3 regions of the Arthrobacter sp. N1 genome follow, and region 1 is predicted to be linked to each of the others. Evidence: riboswitches for the same ligand, from Rfam matches in the RefSeq annotation. Region 1 holds a riboswitch; each other region holds the start of a gene.
What was found. Region 1 has a riboswitch for cyclic di-GMP ahead of NVV32_RS15370 (glycoside hydrolase family 26 protein). Riboswitches for the same ligand answer to the same signal wherever they lie in the genome.
Positions count from the first base shown of each region.

Region 2: it holds a riboswitch for cyclic di-GMP, as region 1 does, so the genes downstream of both, NVV32_RS03590 (hypothetical protein) here and NVV32_RS15370 (glycoside hydrolase family 26 protein) in region 1, are expected to answer to the same signal.
Region 3: it holds a riboswitch for cyclic di-GMP, as region 1 does, so the genes downstream of both, NVV32_RS14735 (response regulator transcription factor) here and NVV32_RS15370 (glycoside hydrolase family 26 protein) in region 1, are expected to answer to the same signal.

Region 1 covers NZ_CP102608.1:3,303,785-3,308,038, forward strand. Annotated here, with positions in the region: gene NVV32_RS15365 (peroxiredoxin-like family protein) at 1-628, opposite strand, end outside; cyclic di-GMP riboswitch class I at 876-950, shown strand; gene NVV32_RS15370 (glycoside hydrolase family 26 protein) at 968-2,206, shown strand; gene NVV32_RS15375 (DNA-formamidopyrimidine glycosylase family protein) at 2,248-3,045, opposite strand; gene NVV32_RS15380 (hypothetical protein) at 3,414-3,665, shown strand; gene NVV32_RS15385 (multidrug effflux MFS transporter) at 3,696-4,254, opposite strand, start outside.
Region 2 covers NZ_CP102608.1:769,334-773,587, reverse strand. Annotated here, with positions in the region: gene NVV32_RS03595 (NADPH-dependent F420 reductase) at 1-118, shown strand, start outside; gene NVV32_RS03590 (hypothetical protein) at 169-1,521, opposite strand; cyclic di-GMP riboswitch class I at 1,537-1,611, opposite strand; gene NVV32_RS03585 (glycosyltransferase) at 1,886-3,958, shown strand; gene opgC (OpgC domain-containing protein) at 3,955-4,254, shown strand, end outside.
Region 3 covers NZ_CP102608.1:3,176,762-3,181,015, reverse strand. Annotated here, with positions in the region: gene NVV32_RS14745 (MMPL family transporter) at 1-1,038, shown strand, start outside; gene NVV32_RS14740 (hypothetical protein) at 1,354-1,686, shown strand; gene NVV32_RS14735 (response regulator transcription factor) at 1,750-2,574, opposite strand; cyclic di-GMP riboswitch class I at 2,696-2,770, opposite strand; gene NVV32_RS14730 (LysR family transcriptional regulator ArgP) at 2,842-3,744, opposite strand; gene NVV32_RS14725 (LysE/ArgO family amino acid transporter) at 3,813-4,254, shown strand, end outside.

The sequences.
Region 1 (4,254 bases):
GCGTGGTGTAGTCCACCCGCACGTCGATCAGCCGGATGGTGCCGGTCGCATCGGCCACGACCACCGTGGGGAACGGGATGGCGGCAGTGCTGTCCATGTTGCTCCCCGCCACGTCGATGCCGAGGGCCTCCCGGGCCCGCAGCGACTCCGGGCTGGGAGTCGTCACGATGCCGAGGTGCGCCGCGAGCGCATTGCCCTCGTCGGAGTACAGCTCGAAGTGCAGTCCGGCCTGTCGCCCTCCCCGCGCGGCCACATCCGGCGCCTGCGGGCTGACCGCGATCAGCCTGGTTCCGAAGGCCTCGACCACGGGGCGGAGCTCCCGCTGGTAGGTCTTGAGCGCGATACTGCAGTACGGACACCAGGACCCGCGGTAGAAGACGATGATCGCGGCGGCGGCATCGAGCACCGTGGACAGGCTCACGGTCCGGCCGGCGGCGTCGTGCAGGACCGCATCCGGGAGCCGGTCACCGACGCGGGCGATACCCTCCGGCAGTCCCGCGCGGCGGAGGTCCTCCTGCTCGCGGGCGAAGACCGCGGCGAGTTCCGGCCCCACCCGTGCCTCGAATTCCGGCCTGTAGCCGTCCACCTGAGACGCAATGGTGCGCGTGAACGCCGGTATCTGCTTCATGGTTCCCTCCAGCACAACCCGTCGCGGGTGCCTCCAACCGCGACAGGACCATTGTGGGCCAGGACACACCAAAAGCACAGCAGTGCCGGGCTTCCCCGCGCGGTGCAGGTGCTGGGCACCGGAGGAGTCGCTGCGCCGGACCTGCACCAATCCTTCGGCAGAATTCGGGGTAATCGCACCCCGGGGCGTGTAGGGCGCGGGAGAATGGAAGCAGTCCACGAGGACGGACGACCGGCGGGTGGCCGCCGGGCGACAAAGGCAAACCCGGTGCGAGCCGGGGACGCAAAGCCACGGGACCCACGCGGTCAGCCGGGCTACCGAACCAGCGAGGTACCCCGCATGAGCATCGTCCCCGCCCAGCCCCTCCCGCCCGGCACGCTCCCCGCCGCCGCCCGGATCCTGTTGCTCCTCACTGCGGTGGCCGTGCTGATGGTGGGTCTCACGCCTCCTCCGGCCGGCGCCGCGGCGACGATCACGCTGAGCAGCTCCGCCGGGACAGCCGGCGCAGGCGTCACCGTGACGGGTGCTGGCTTCCCCAAGCGCACGAAGGGGACCGTCGTCGCGGGCACCAGCCGCGTCGCGGTCACGACGACGTCGACCGGCACCCTCCAGGTGTCGATCGTGCCCGGCGGTTCGGGGACGGTGACCATCAGCGCAGCGGTCGGCAGCGCCGCTGCCTCCACCGGGTACACGGTCCTCGCGGCGGCGCCCGGGACCGACTCCTCCAAGGGCATCCGCTTCGGCGTCGGCACCGGTGGCGGTCCCGCCGCAGGGGGCGAGCTCGACGAGGTGGCAGCCCTGGCGGGCGAGGCTCCGTCGATCGTCCTCTCCTACAAGGACTTCAACCAGCCCGCGCCCATCGCGGAGCTGGAGGCCGTCAGGGCGCGGGGCGCCGAGACGCTGCTGACGTGGGAGCCGTGGACCTGGGGCGGCGGCACGGAGCAGCCCGCCTACTCGCTCGACCGCATCGCCGCGGGCGACTTCGACGCCTACCTGCGTGAGTGGGGCAGCGCCCTCGGTCAGTGGGGCCGGCCCGTCTACCTGCGGTTCGGGCACGAGATGAACGGCGACTGGTACCCGTGGTCCGAGGGCGTCAACGGGAACGGTGCGGGAGACTACGTGGCCGCCTACCGCCACGTGCACGACGTCGTCCGGTCCACCGGAGCCACGAATGTCAGCTGGGTCTGGAACCCGAACGTGCCCTACTGGGGCTCCACCCCGCTGGACGGCCTGTACCCGGGGCAGGGCTATGCCGACGTCGTCGCCCTCGACGGCTACAACTGGGGTACGTCGCAGACCTGGAGCGGCTGGCAGGATCCTGCGGCGCTGTTCGGGGACGGCCTCGCGCAGCTGCGGCGCCTCGCACCCGGTACGCCCATCGTGATCGCCGAGACGTCCTCCTCCGAACTCGGCGGCTCCAAGGCCCGCTGGATCACGGACCTCTTCGGATACCTCTCCGCCCAGCCGGACGTGGTCGGCCTGGTCTGGTTCCACATCGCCAAGGAGGCGGACTGGCGGATCGACAGCTCCACGGCGTCGGTCGACGCCTTTGCTGCCGCCCTGGACGCGAGGCGCTGAGGACCTCTCCTCCTTCACGGCGCGGGCCCCCACATCGCGCGTCAGCGAAGGGGCTGACACCGCGGGCACCACCAGGTCCGGCGACGGCCCGGATCACCGGGCACCTCCGCCCGCACACGGATGGTGGTGCCGCAGCGCAGGCACTGCTTCCCGGCTCGTCCCGCGACCCAGTGTTGCTCCCCCTTCCGCGTCCTGCCGGTGGTGACCTGGTGGGCGCCGGGCTGGGTCGCCGAGAAGCGCAGGCACCGTGCGCCCAACGCCACGAGGGCCGGGACGTCGACGTCGGCCATCACCGTGTCGGGGTGCACGCCGCGCAGGAAGCAGAGCTCGTTGGCCCACAGGTTGCCGAAGCCCGCCACGTTGCGCTGGTCGAGCAGGGCTGCCGCCACCCGCTCGCCCGGGTCGCGTCGCAACCTCCGCACCGCCTCCTCGACCGACCAGTCCGGACGGAGCGGGTCCGGCCCGAGATGCCCGACGACGTCGTGTTCAGCGCGCGTGGCCACGAGGCCGACGACGGGCAGGGCCAGGCCGTAGGCCGTCGGCCCGTCCCTCACCGCCAGGATGACGCGGGCGTCGGGCAGGAGCGCGCGGGGAAGCGACCTGCCCGGCGCCGTCACCGTCCACGAGCCCTGCATGCGCAGGTGGGTGTGGAGCGTCACGCCGCCGTCGAAGCGGGTCAGCAGGTGCTTGCCGTGGGTGGCGTGCTCCATCAGCCGCATGCCGTCCAGCGCGTCGGTGGCATGCGCCGGTACGCGCAGGTCGCCGCGCTCGAGCGTGCGGCCGTCGAGGGACCTGCGCAGCCTCGCGGCGAGCCGGAAGACGCTGTCTCCCTCGGGCATGGGGCCTCCCTGCCGTTGCTCGTCGGGGCTGTGCGCGGTGGGCGCGGATGGATCCGGGCTACGGTACCGCCCGCCACCGACACGCGTGCGGCCCAGCCGCCGTCCGGTCGCCCGCGTCGTCGTCCATGTCATCGTCCACGACATCGTCCGCGTCGTCGTCCATGTCATCGTCCGCGTCGTCGTCCGCGTCGAGAACGCCGGGCGGACTCCCCGCTCGCTCCCGTCCACACGTCGTCGATCCCCCGCCGGATGGCTTCCGTTCTCGCCGGGCGACCGATATCATCGACCTTTGCCGGGCTTCCCGGCATGCGTGGTCCAGAAGCGGGCCCGGTCGCCCGTGTCCGCTCCGAACCACCGAACAGGCCCCCATGAGCACAAGACTCTCGCCCGCCGAGGACTTCCCGGAAGACCTCACCACGCTCGATCTCCCCACGGTCGAGGTGCTGAACAGCAAGATCCACCGCGAACTCGACTACGAGTACGCGCACGACGGCGAACCCTCCCTCGAGACCGAGATCCGCCACGAGGAACTGACCGAGGAACTGGACCGGCGCGACCGGCGCCCCGAGTCCTCGCCCGTCCTGCCCGACGTCGTCGAGCCGGCCCGCCGCTCCTCCTGACCAGTCCGGTGTCCTGAGGTACCGGTTTCCTCAGGACGCCGGGGCTGCCTCCGGCCATGGGCGCGACGACCGCACCGAGACCATCAGGACCAGGCAGGCCACTCCGGCGCAGCAGAGCATCACGACCGCCGTCGGCACCGGCGACGTCAGCCCGAAGGCACCGGTCAGCGGAGCGATCACGGCAGCGCCCACCATGTTCGCGGCGCCGAGCAGCGAGGCCGCCGTCCCTGCACGCGACCCGTGGCGCTCCAGCGCGGTGGCCTGCAGGGCCGGACTGATCAGGCCGAACGCGGCAGTGAAACCCATGACCGGTCCCACCAGGCCCCAGAGTCCGAGGCCCGGCAGCAGCACCACGCTCAGGACGAGGATCGAGGCCGCCAGCACCAGGGCGATCGCTCCGACGCGCACCGTGATCAGGGGCGAGGCCCGGCGCGCGATCAGCGCGCCCACCTGCGCGCCGACCACCAGGAGCGCCCCCTGGGCGGCGAAGACGAGTGCATACTCCGTGGGGCTCAGGCCGAACACCTCCTGCACCAGGAAGGCGCTGCCGGCCATGAAGGCCATCATCGCGGCGAAGAGCAACCCCCCG
Region 2 (4,254 bases), 1.1 Mb from region 1:
CGGACCGCTCACCGAGGGCTGGCGCTTCCAGCGGGACACGGCCGCCTACGGGCCCCAGCTCTCCGCGGACGCCATGCGCGAAGCACTCGGGCAGGCCAGGCGCTACGCCGACATGTAGCTCCGGTGCCCGACCGTCAGCCGTCGCCGACCGCCTGGTCGGCCGTGGCGTCAGCGCCCGCCGAGGACGATCGGTGAGCAGCGGGACGCGTCACAGATCTGGTACCGCGCGGAGGGTGACTTCGACGAGGTCGCCACCCGGCCCGAGTTCACGACCGGGCGGCGGCTCCCGTCCGCCACCAGGGTGACCGTGGACCCCTGAGCCCGGGACCACGTCAGCGTCGTCGCGTACAGGCGGTGCGCCGTGGTGTTCCTGGCCGCGAGCGTGATGGCCTTGGGCTGGACGGTCGGCTTCGGCAACGGCTTCGTCGGGGTCGGCGACGGGGCCGGCTTCGTCGGAGCAAGTGTCGGGCTCGCGGACGGCGACGGCGCCGGCTTCGTCGGAGCAAGTGTCGGGCTCGCGGACGGCGACGGCGCCGGCCTCGTCGGTGCGGCTGTCGGGCTCGCGGACGGCGACGGGGCCGGCCTCGTCGGTGCGGCTGTCGGGCTCGCGGACGGCGACGGCGCCGGCTTCGTCGGGGTCGCCGACGGGCTTGCGGACGGCGACGGCGCAGGAGCGGTCGGCGACGGGGTGGGAGCCGTCACCGGCGCCGGCGTGAACGAGAAGTCCCTCACCACCACCTTCTCCGGTTTCACTGCCGCGGGATCCCCTCCCCCGCCGTCGGTCACCCAGAGGTTGAAGTGGATGGTCTCCCGGGCCGGCTCGGGGACGTTCGGGCCCTGCATCACGGTGCGCTTGAGCAGGGGGCCGCCGTAGCCCTCCCCCGCGAAGGTCTCGAACGTCAGCCTGTCCGGCTCCCACACCAGGCGATGCGTGAGGATCGGGTGGTCCGTGACGCCGAAGATCGCCGTGTCGTTGCCGACCCCGGGTCCCTTGCTCGCGTCGAACCAGTAGCCGTGCCCCTGCGTGATGGGCCACACCTGGCCGTAGTTGCTGCCACCGCCCCATGAACTGGCCTCGCAAAGGTCCATCTCGTTGTAGCCCGGGGCGACGGCGGGGTCGTAGGTGAACAGGCATCCCCACACCACCTCCTTCTGGAGCGTGGTGAGGTCCTTCTCGATGGTGGTGCTGTAGGTGCCGTAGCCGAAACCGTGGCGGGTCGTGTTGAACTCGGCCCCGATGGTGGCCGCGCCGGTCGGATTCGAGAGCGTCATGGTCACGTGGCCGTCGGCGTCAGGGCTGCTGACGTTGGCGGGGTCGAACTGCTTGTTGTAGTTCGGTGCGCCGCTCCACCAGCGCTTCTCCCAATTGAGGCCCTTCCAGGCGAAATCACCCACGGGACCGGGAACGGCAGCCATCGGGGTCGTGTCCGCGGCGACGACCGGCGTGGGCACGGAGACGGCGAGCAGGAGGGCCGCGAGGACCCCGCTGAGGGCGGAACGGAGTGCTGGACGACGGAGCATGCACAGGCCTTCTGGTTCGGTAGCCCGGCTGACCCCTGGGGCCCCGTGGCTTTGCGTCTCCGGCTCGCACCGGGTTTGCCCTTCTCACCGGGCGGCTGCCCCGGCGGTGCCGACGCTCGCGCTGCCGACCGTTCAATCCTCCCGCACCGGCATGCGGCCGGAACCACGCGCCGGCGCAGATTGTGCCCAGCATTGCCGCAAGTCCATGCCCGACGTGGCAGCAGGAGCACGCTCGGGTACCTTTGGTGCATGCTGCACGGTCCCTCGTGGCCCGGTGAGCGTCTCAGTGCGGCCGGCCCGGCGCACACAAGTCACCGAAGCGACGCGCCTCAGCGCGTGCGCAGCAGATGGAGAGCACAGAAGCATGGGGAACACTCCGACGACCGGGCTGTCCGCGCGCACCCGGCGCCGCGCCGCGAGCGACGACCTCCCGAAGGGCAGGACGCTCCTCGTCCGGGCGATCGTGCTGGTCACCGCGGTGCTCGGCATCAACTACATCGCGTGGCGGTGGCTCTTCTCCATCAACTGGGACGCCTGGTGGATCGCCATCCCGCTGATCCTCGCGGAGACCTACTCGCTGATCGACTCCCTGCTGTTCGGCTTCACGGTGTGGAGGCTGAAGAAGCGCACGCCGCCCGAGGCACCCGAGGGCCTCACCGTGGACGTCTTCATCACCACCTACAACGAGCCGCTGGACCTCGTCCTCACCACGGCGCGCGCCGCCAAGGCCATCCGCTACCCGCACCGGACGTGGATCCTCGACGACGGCAACCGCGCCGAGGTGCGCGCAGCAGCCGAGGCGGAGGGCATCGGCTGGATCACGCGCTCCGCCGACTGGAAGGACATGCCGCGCCACGCGAAGGCCGGCAACCTCAACAACGCCCTGATGTCCACGGACGGGGAATTCCTCGTGATCCTGGACGCCGACCAGATCCCGGATCCGCTCATCCTCGACAGGACGCTCGGCTACTTCACCAACGAGAAGATGGCCCTGGTCCAGACGCCGCAGGTCTTCGTCAACGTCCCGGACTCCGATCCCCTGGGCAGCCAGGCCCCCCTGTTCTATGGACCCATCCAGCAGGGCAAGGACGGCTGGAACGCGGCGTTCTTCTGCGGGTCCAACGCGATCATCCGCCGCGAGGCCCTCATGCAGCTCGGCGTCACGCGGTACGTGACGGAGATCGAACTGGCCCTCCACAAGGCGCTGAAGACCTCGGACAAGGTCATCGCCAAGGCCAAGAAAGGCCTGGGCCCCGACTCCGAGCGGGTCGAGGAAGCCCTCGACCTCGTGGCGAAGGACATCCGGCGCGTGCGCCGGCGCCTCGGGAAGGGCCACGGCATCTCCGAGGTCACCTACGAGTTCCAGCAGCGCATGCAGGCCGTGACCCGCGGGCTCGTCGCCGCGGACATCGCCGCCTTCCACGAGGACCTCGCCTCCCTCGCGGACCTCGACATCATCGGGCTGGAGGAGGGACTGCAGGACGCCTCCATCAGCACGCCCGGGCTCGCCGTCGTCGACGACGCCGCGCTCGACCAGCTGGCCCAGCGCTCCTGGTCGCCCCTCGCCGCGATCGACGCCGTCCGGGTGCTCATCGAGTCGGTCAACGCGGACCGCGGCGGCGAGGCGCAGGCCGTGATGCCCATGGCCACCATCTCCGTCACGGAGGACATGGCCACGTGCATGCGCCTGCACTCCCTCAAGTGGGAGACGGCCTACCACCACGAGAAACTCGCCGACGGACTGGCGCCCGAGGACCTGAACTCCATGCTCACCCAGCGCCTGCGCTGGGCGCAGGGCACCATCCAGGTACTGTTCCGCGAGAACCCCTTCGCGCAGAAGGGCCTCACGATCGCCCAGAAACTGATGTACGGGGCGACCATGTGGAGCTACCTCTCGGGCTTCGCCGCGATCATCTACATCGCCGCGCCGATCATCTACCTGATCTTCGGCATCCTCCCCGTCAGCTCCATCAGCACGGAGTTCTTCATCCGCCTGATCCCGTTCCTGCTGGTCAACCAGCTGCTGTTCGCCGTCGTCGGGAAGGGCGTGAAGACGTGGCGCGGGCAGCAGTACTCGCTCGCCCTGTTCCCCATCTGGATCCGGTCCATCACCTCGGCGTTCGGCAACGTCTACCTCGGCCGGAGCCTGGACTTCGCCGTCACGCCGAAGACCCTGCAGCAGGACCACCAGCTCCGCTGGGACCTCGTGAGACCCCAGCTGTGGGCGATGGGCCTGCTGGTCGCCGCCGTGATCATCGGCGTCGTCCGCATGCTCGTGGGACAGGCCGACATCCTCGGCACCTCGGTGAACATCGTCTGGGTCGTCTTCGACCTGGTGATCTTCAGCGTCATCATCGAGGCCGTCCGCTACCGCGGATACGAGCACTACCAGGCGGACATCGCGGAGGCGAAGGCCCGGCAGGACGCGAAGGCGTGAGCGCGACGGTGACCACGGCGACAGCCGCCGGCCTGCGGGCCCTGGTCCTCCTCCTGGTCCTGGTGACCGGGATCCTCGGCGGTGGCACCCCTGCCCACGCCCTGGCCGGGAACCAGCCCGCCGCCACGGTGGATGCCACCATCAGCGCGGGGGCCGAGCAGCTCCCGGTCGAGGACCCGACCGGCCTCGCGAAGGGGCGGTACTTCGGCCCGGAGCTCGACTGGTCCGCCGACAACGCCCGCGCCTACGCCGACCGCACCGGCATCACGCCGTCGTTCTTCAGCCGGCCCGTGGCC
Region 3 (4,254 bases), 130 kb from region 1:
CGGCTGAAAGGCATCTGGAAGCGTGTGGCGCTGCAGGTGGCACGCCGTCCTCGCGTCCTCTGGATCGCGTCGCTGCTCATCCTCGTCGCGGGAGCCCTCGGGCTCACCCAGCTGCAGGCCAGCGGTGTACCGCAGTCCGCACTGATCCTGGCGCCCTCCAACGCCGTGGACGGCCAGGAGGCGCTCGGCCGTCACTTCGATGCGGGCTCCGGCAGCCCCGTCTACGTCGTGGCACCGGAGGGGGATCAGGACGCTGCGCTCGACACCGTGAGTGCCCAGGAGGGCATCGCCGACGCGAGCCTCACGGCAGATCCGAGCGGTTCCGCGGTCGTCGAGGACGGCCGGGTGCTCATCAGCGGCACGCTCGAGTACCAGGCGGACTCGGACCGGGCGGAGGACGTGGTGCGGGACCTGCGGACCGCGCTCGACGACGCCAGCCCGGATGCGCTCGTCGGCGGCGTGACCGCGGTGGCCATCGACACGAATGACACCGCGCTGGCCGACCTCGTGAAGATCATCCCGATCGTCCTGCTCGTCATCCTCGTGGTCCTCGTCATCCTGCTGCGCTCGGTGCTGGCGCCCGTGCTGCTCGTGGCCAGTGTGGCGCTCTCCAATGCGACGGCGCTCGGCGTCTCCGCACTCGTGTTCAACAACGTGTTCGGCTTCGAGGGCGCGGACGCCTCGGTGCCGCTCTTCGCCTTCGTGTTCCTCGTGGCGCTCGGCGTGGACTACAACATCTTCCTGATGACCCGCGTCAGGGAGGAGTCGCTGCGCATCGGGACACGGCCGGGGATCCTCCGCGGCCTCGGGGTCACGGGCGGCGTCATCACGTCGGCGGGCGTCGTCCTCGCGGCGACCTTCGCGGCACTGGGGGTCATCCCGATCCTGTTCCTCGCGCAGATCGCCTTCGTCGTGGCGTTCGGCGTCCTGCTGGACACCGTGCTGGTGCGCTCGCTGCTCATCCCGGCCCTCGCCTACGACATCGGGCCGGCGATCTGGTGGCCGTCCAAGCTCGGGAAGACCCCCTCGCCGCGCTAGCGGTCCCCGCCCGTGGAGGGGCCGTCCGGATGAGCTCCGACGGTCCTTCCGCGTCGCCGGGTGCACCTGCCCTGCGGCCCTGCGGCCCTGCGCCCACCGCCCCGGGCCTTCCGCAAGCTTTGCGCAAGAACCGGATGGTTCCGCATCCTCGCAACCCGCTGTCGCTACCCTTGGACTGTGCCCACCCATTCGACTCCGTCAGGTCCTGGTCAGCACCAGGACAGCGGGACGGCACCCCCCAGGAGTGAAGCCGTCCCGGCTACGGGCGCGCCGGGCAAGGCTGCTCCGCTGCTGGTGCCGGCGGTCCTGGAGGACATGAGGAGCGATTTCGACGATCCCGCCGTCGTCAACCGGTTCGCCCACGACTTCTGCTCGACGCTCGGGGGGAAGATCGACCGGCTGGACGTCCGGTTGCGGGGCGGCGATGCCATGGGCGCAGCGGACGCGGTGCTCAGCGTCACGACGTCGTCGGCCATGGTAGGGGCCGTGCGCCTCACGCAGGCCGCGCTCCGGATGCAGCGCCTGATCGCGGCGGACGACCTCGACGAGGCCTTGCACTCCCTCGCACTCCTCCGGGCGTGCGCGGCGGACACCGTGGCGGCGCTCGGCCGGTCCTACCCGGTCGGGATCGCGGACGCTGCGCCCTAGACCGGCTTGGTGCGGTGCCGACCCGCGGGGACGCTGTCCGGTCCCACGCGGGGGAGCCGACGGCTACCGGGAGGTCGAGCTCCTCGGCATGATCCTGAAGCCGACGCCGCGCACCGTGGTGATGAGATCCGGGTCCCCCGAGGTCCGGGCCAGTTTCTGCCGCAGGTTCGCGATGTGCACCTCGATGGCGCGCTCGTCCGTGCGGCTGACGAAGTTGTAGCCCCGGTACTCCCTGCCGCGCGATACGCGCACCAGCTCTTCCTTGGTGCGCACCGCACCGTTGCTGCGGAGCAGTTCGTGCAGGAGGTTGAACTCGGTCTTGGTGAGCGGGAGTTCGACGCCTGAGCAGGTCGCGGTGCGGGCCTCGCCGTCCAGCACCAGGTTGCCGTTGCGGAGGAGGTCCGCCGCATCGGGCGGGGGCCCGGTGGTGGCCGCCGGGGTAGGCGCGGTACCACCGGACGGTCCAGGGGTGACGGTCGCGGGGGGAGCCACCGGCTGGCCGATGCGGGGCCGGCGCAGCATCGCGTCGATCCGAGCCCTCAGTTCCCGCGGGCGGAAGGGCTTCAGGACGTAGTCGTCCGCGCCGGCCTGCAGAGCGGTCAGCACGTCCATCTCGTCCGTGCGGCCACTCAGGACGATCACGTAGCAGTCCGACGTCGTGCGGATGCGGCGCAGCACCTCGTAGCCGTCGATGTCGGGGAGGCCGATGTCGAGCGTCACGACCGCCGGATGTTCCTGCCGCACGGCATCCACCCCGTCGCGGCCCGTCGCGGCACCGCTTGCCGCGAAGCCGCCCTGCTCGAGGACGGCGCACAGCAGGTTGCGGATGTCGAGGTCGTCCTCGATCACGACCGCTGCGCGGCGGTCACCGGCAGCGACGCTATTCATGGGCTGCGACCTTCGGCTCGGTCGGCAGCAGCTCCGCTTCGGACGGATGCTCCGCCTGCCGGGCGGACGGGAGTTCGGAAGTGACGGCGGGTGTCCGTGCCATGGTGCGAGACCTGTTCTCTTCGGCGGCCCGGCTGACCGCGTGGGTCCCGTGGCTTTGCGTCCCCGGCTCGCACCGGGTTTGCCTTTGTCGACGGGCGGCTGCCCGCTCCATGATTTTAGCAACCCGCACCGACGCCGTGGGATCGCTCCCTCCATCACACTCCGTCACCGCTCCGTCCGCCCCGTCCCGGGCTGCCGGAGCAGCGCAGCGCCGCGTCGGACGGCCGACCCGACGGCCGTGAGCGCCGTCGAGCCGTGGCGCCACTGCTGCCAGTGCAGAGGGACGTCCAGGTGCCCGTCGTCGTCGAACGGGAGGAGGTCCCCGCGATCCCTGTGCAGCTCCAGCTCCGACACCAGGCCCCAGCCCATGCCGAGGCGGATGGCCTCCGCGAACTCCTCGGCTGCGGGGACGTGGTGCCGTGGTGCGTCCCGGGCACTCCGGGTACGTGGGCGGAGATAGGCGTCCTGCAGGTCGTCCTTCCGGTCGAAGACGATGAGGGGGGCTTTCCCCAGTGCCTCCGGCGTCGCGCCGTCCGGGAACCAGGCCCTGCGGAAGCTGCGCGTGCTCACCGGGAGGTAGCGCATGATGCCGAGCGGGTGGGAGGAGCAGCCCTGGACCGGCGCCGCGACCGACGTGATCGCCGCCGCGGCCGCGCCGCTGCGCAGGAAGTCGAGCGAGTGGTCCTGGTCCTCCCGGAGCATCTCGATCTGGAGCGTCTCCGCGATCGGGGCGAGGGCCGGCAGCACCCAGGTGTGGAGGGAATCGCCGTTGACCACGATCGTGATGCGCTGCCGGCTCCGCTGGTCCTCCGCGGCGAGCTCGTCCGAGAGGTCGGCGGTGAGCAGTTCGAGCTGCCGCGCGAATCGCACGATCGCCTGCCCGGCGTCGGTGGCCCGGAGCGGCCGGGCCCGCGTGATGACGGGGCGTCCGACGGCGACCTCCAGGGCACGGATCCGCTGGCTCACCGCCGACGGGGTGATGGAGAGCGTGGCGGCAGCAGCCTCGAAGCTGCCTCCGCCCACGATCGCGGCGAGCGCCTGCGCCTGTGCAGGGTCGACATGTGTCATGAGCACTTCTTACCATGCTGAAGAAGCTTTAGCTGGTCTTACCCGCTGTGCACTCCTAGGTTGATCAGGTGATCACCACCGCCGCCACCGGCTTCGCTGCCGGCCTGACCCTCATCGTCGCCATCGGGTCGCAGAACGCCTTCGTGCTGCGCCAGGGCCTCCGACGCTCCCACGTGGTCCTCGTCGTTGCGGTCTGTGCCCTGTCGGATCTCCTGTTGATCGGGCTCGGCGTCGGCGGCCTCGGCGCCCTGATCGAGGGGGCGCCGGTGCTGCTGGAGGTGATCCGCTGGGCGGGCGCGGCCTTCCTCACGGGCTATGCCGTCCTTGCCGCACGCAGGGCGGTCCGGGGCGGGACCCTCGACGCTGCCGGGGGTGCCGCGACGACGTCCTGGCGCGCAGCGCTCGGCACCTGCCTCGCCCTGACCTGGCTCAATCCCCATGTGTACCTCGACACCGTGTTGCTGCTCGGCTCCCTGGCGGGGACGCACGGCCCCACCGGCAGGTGGTGGT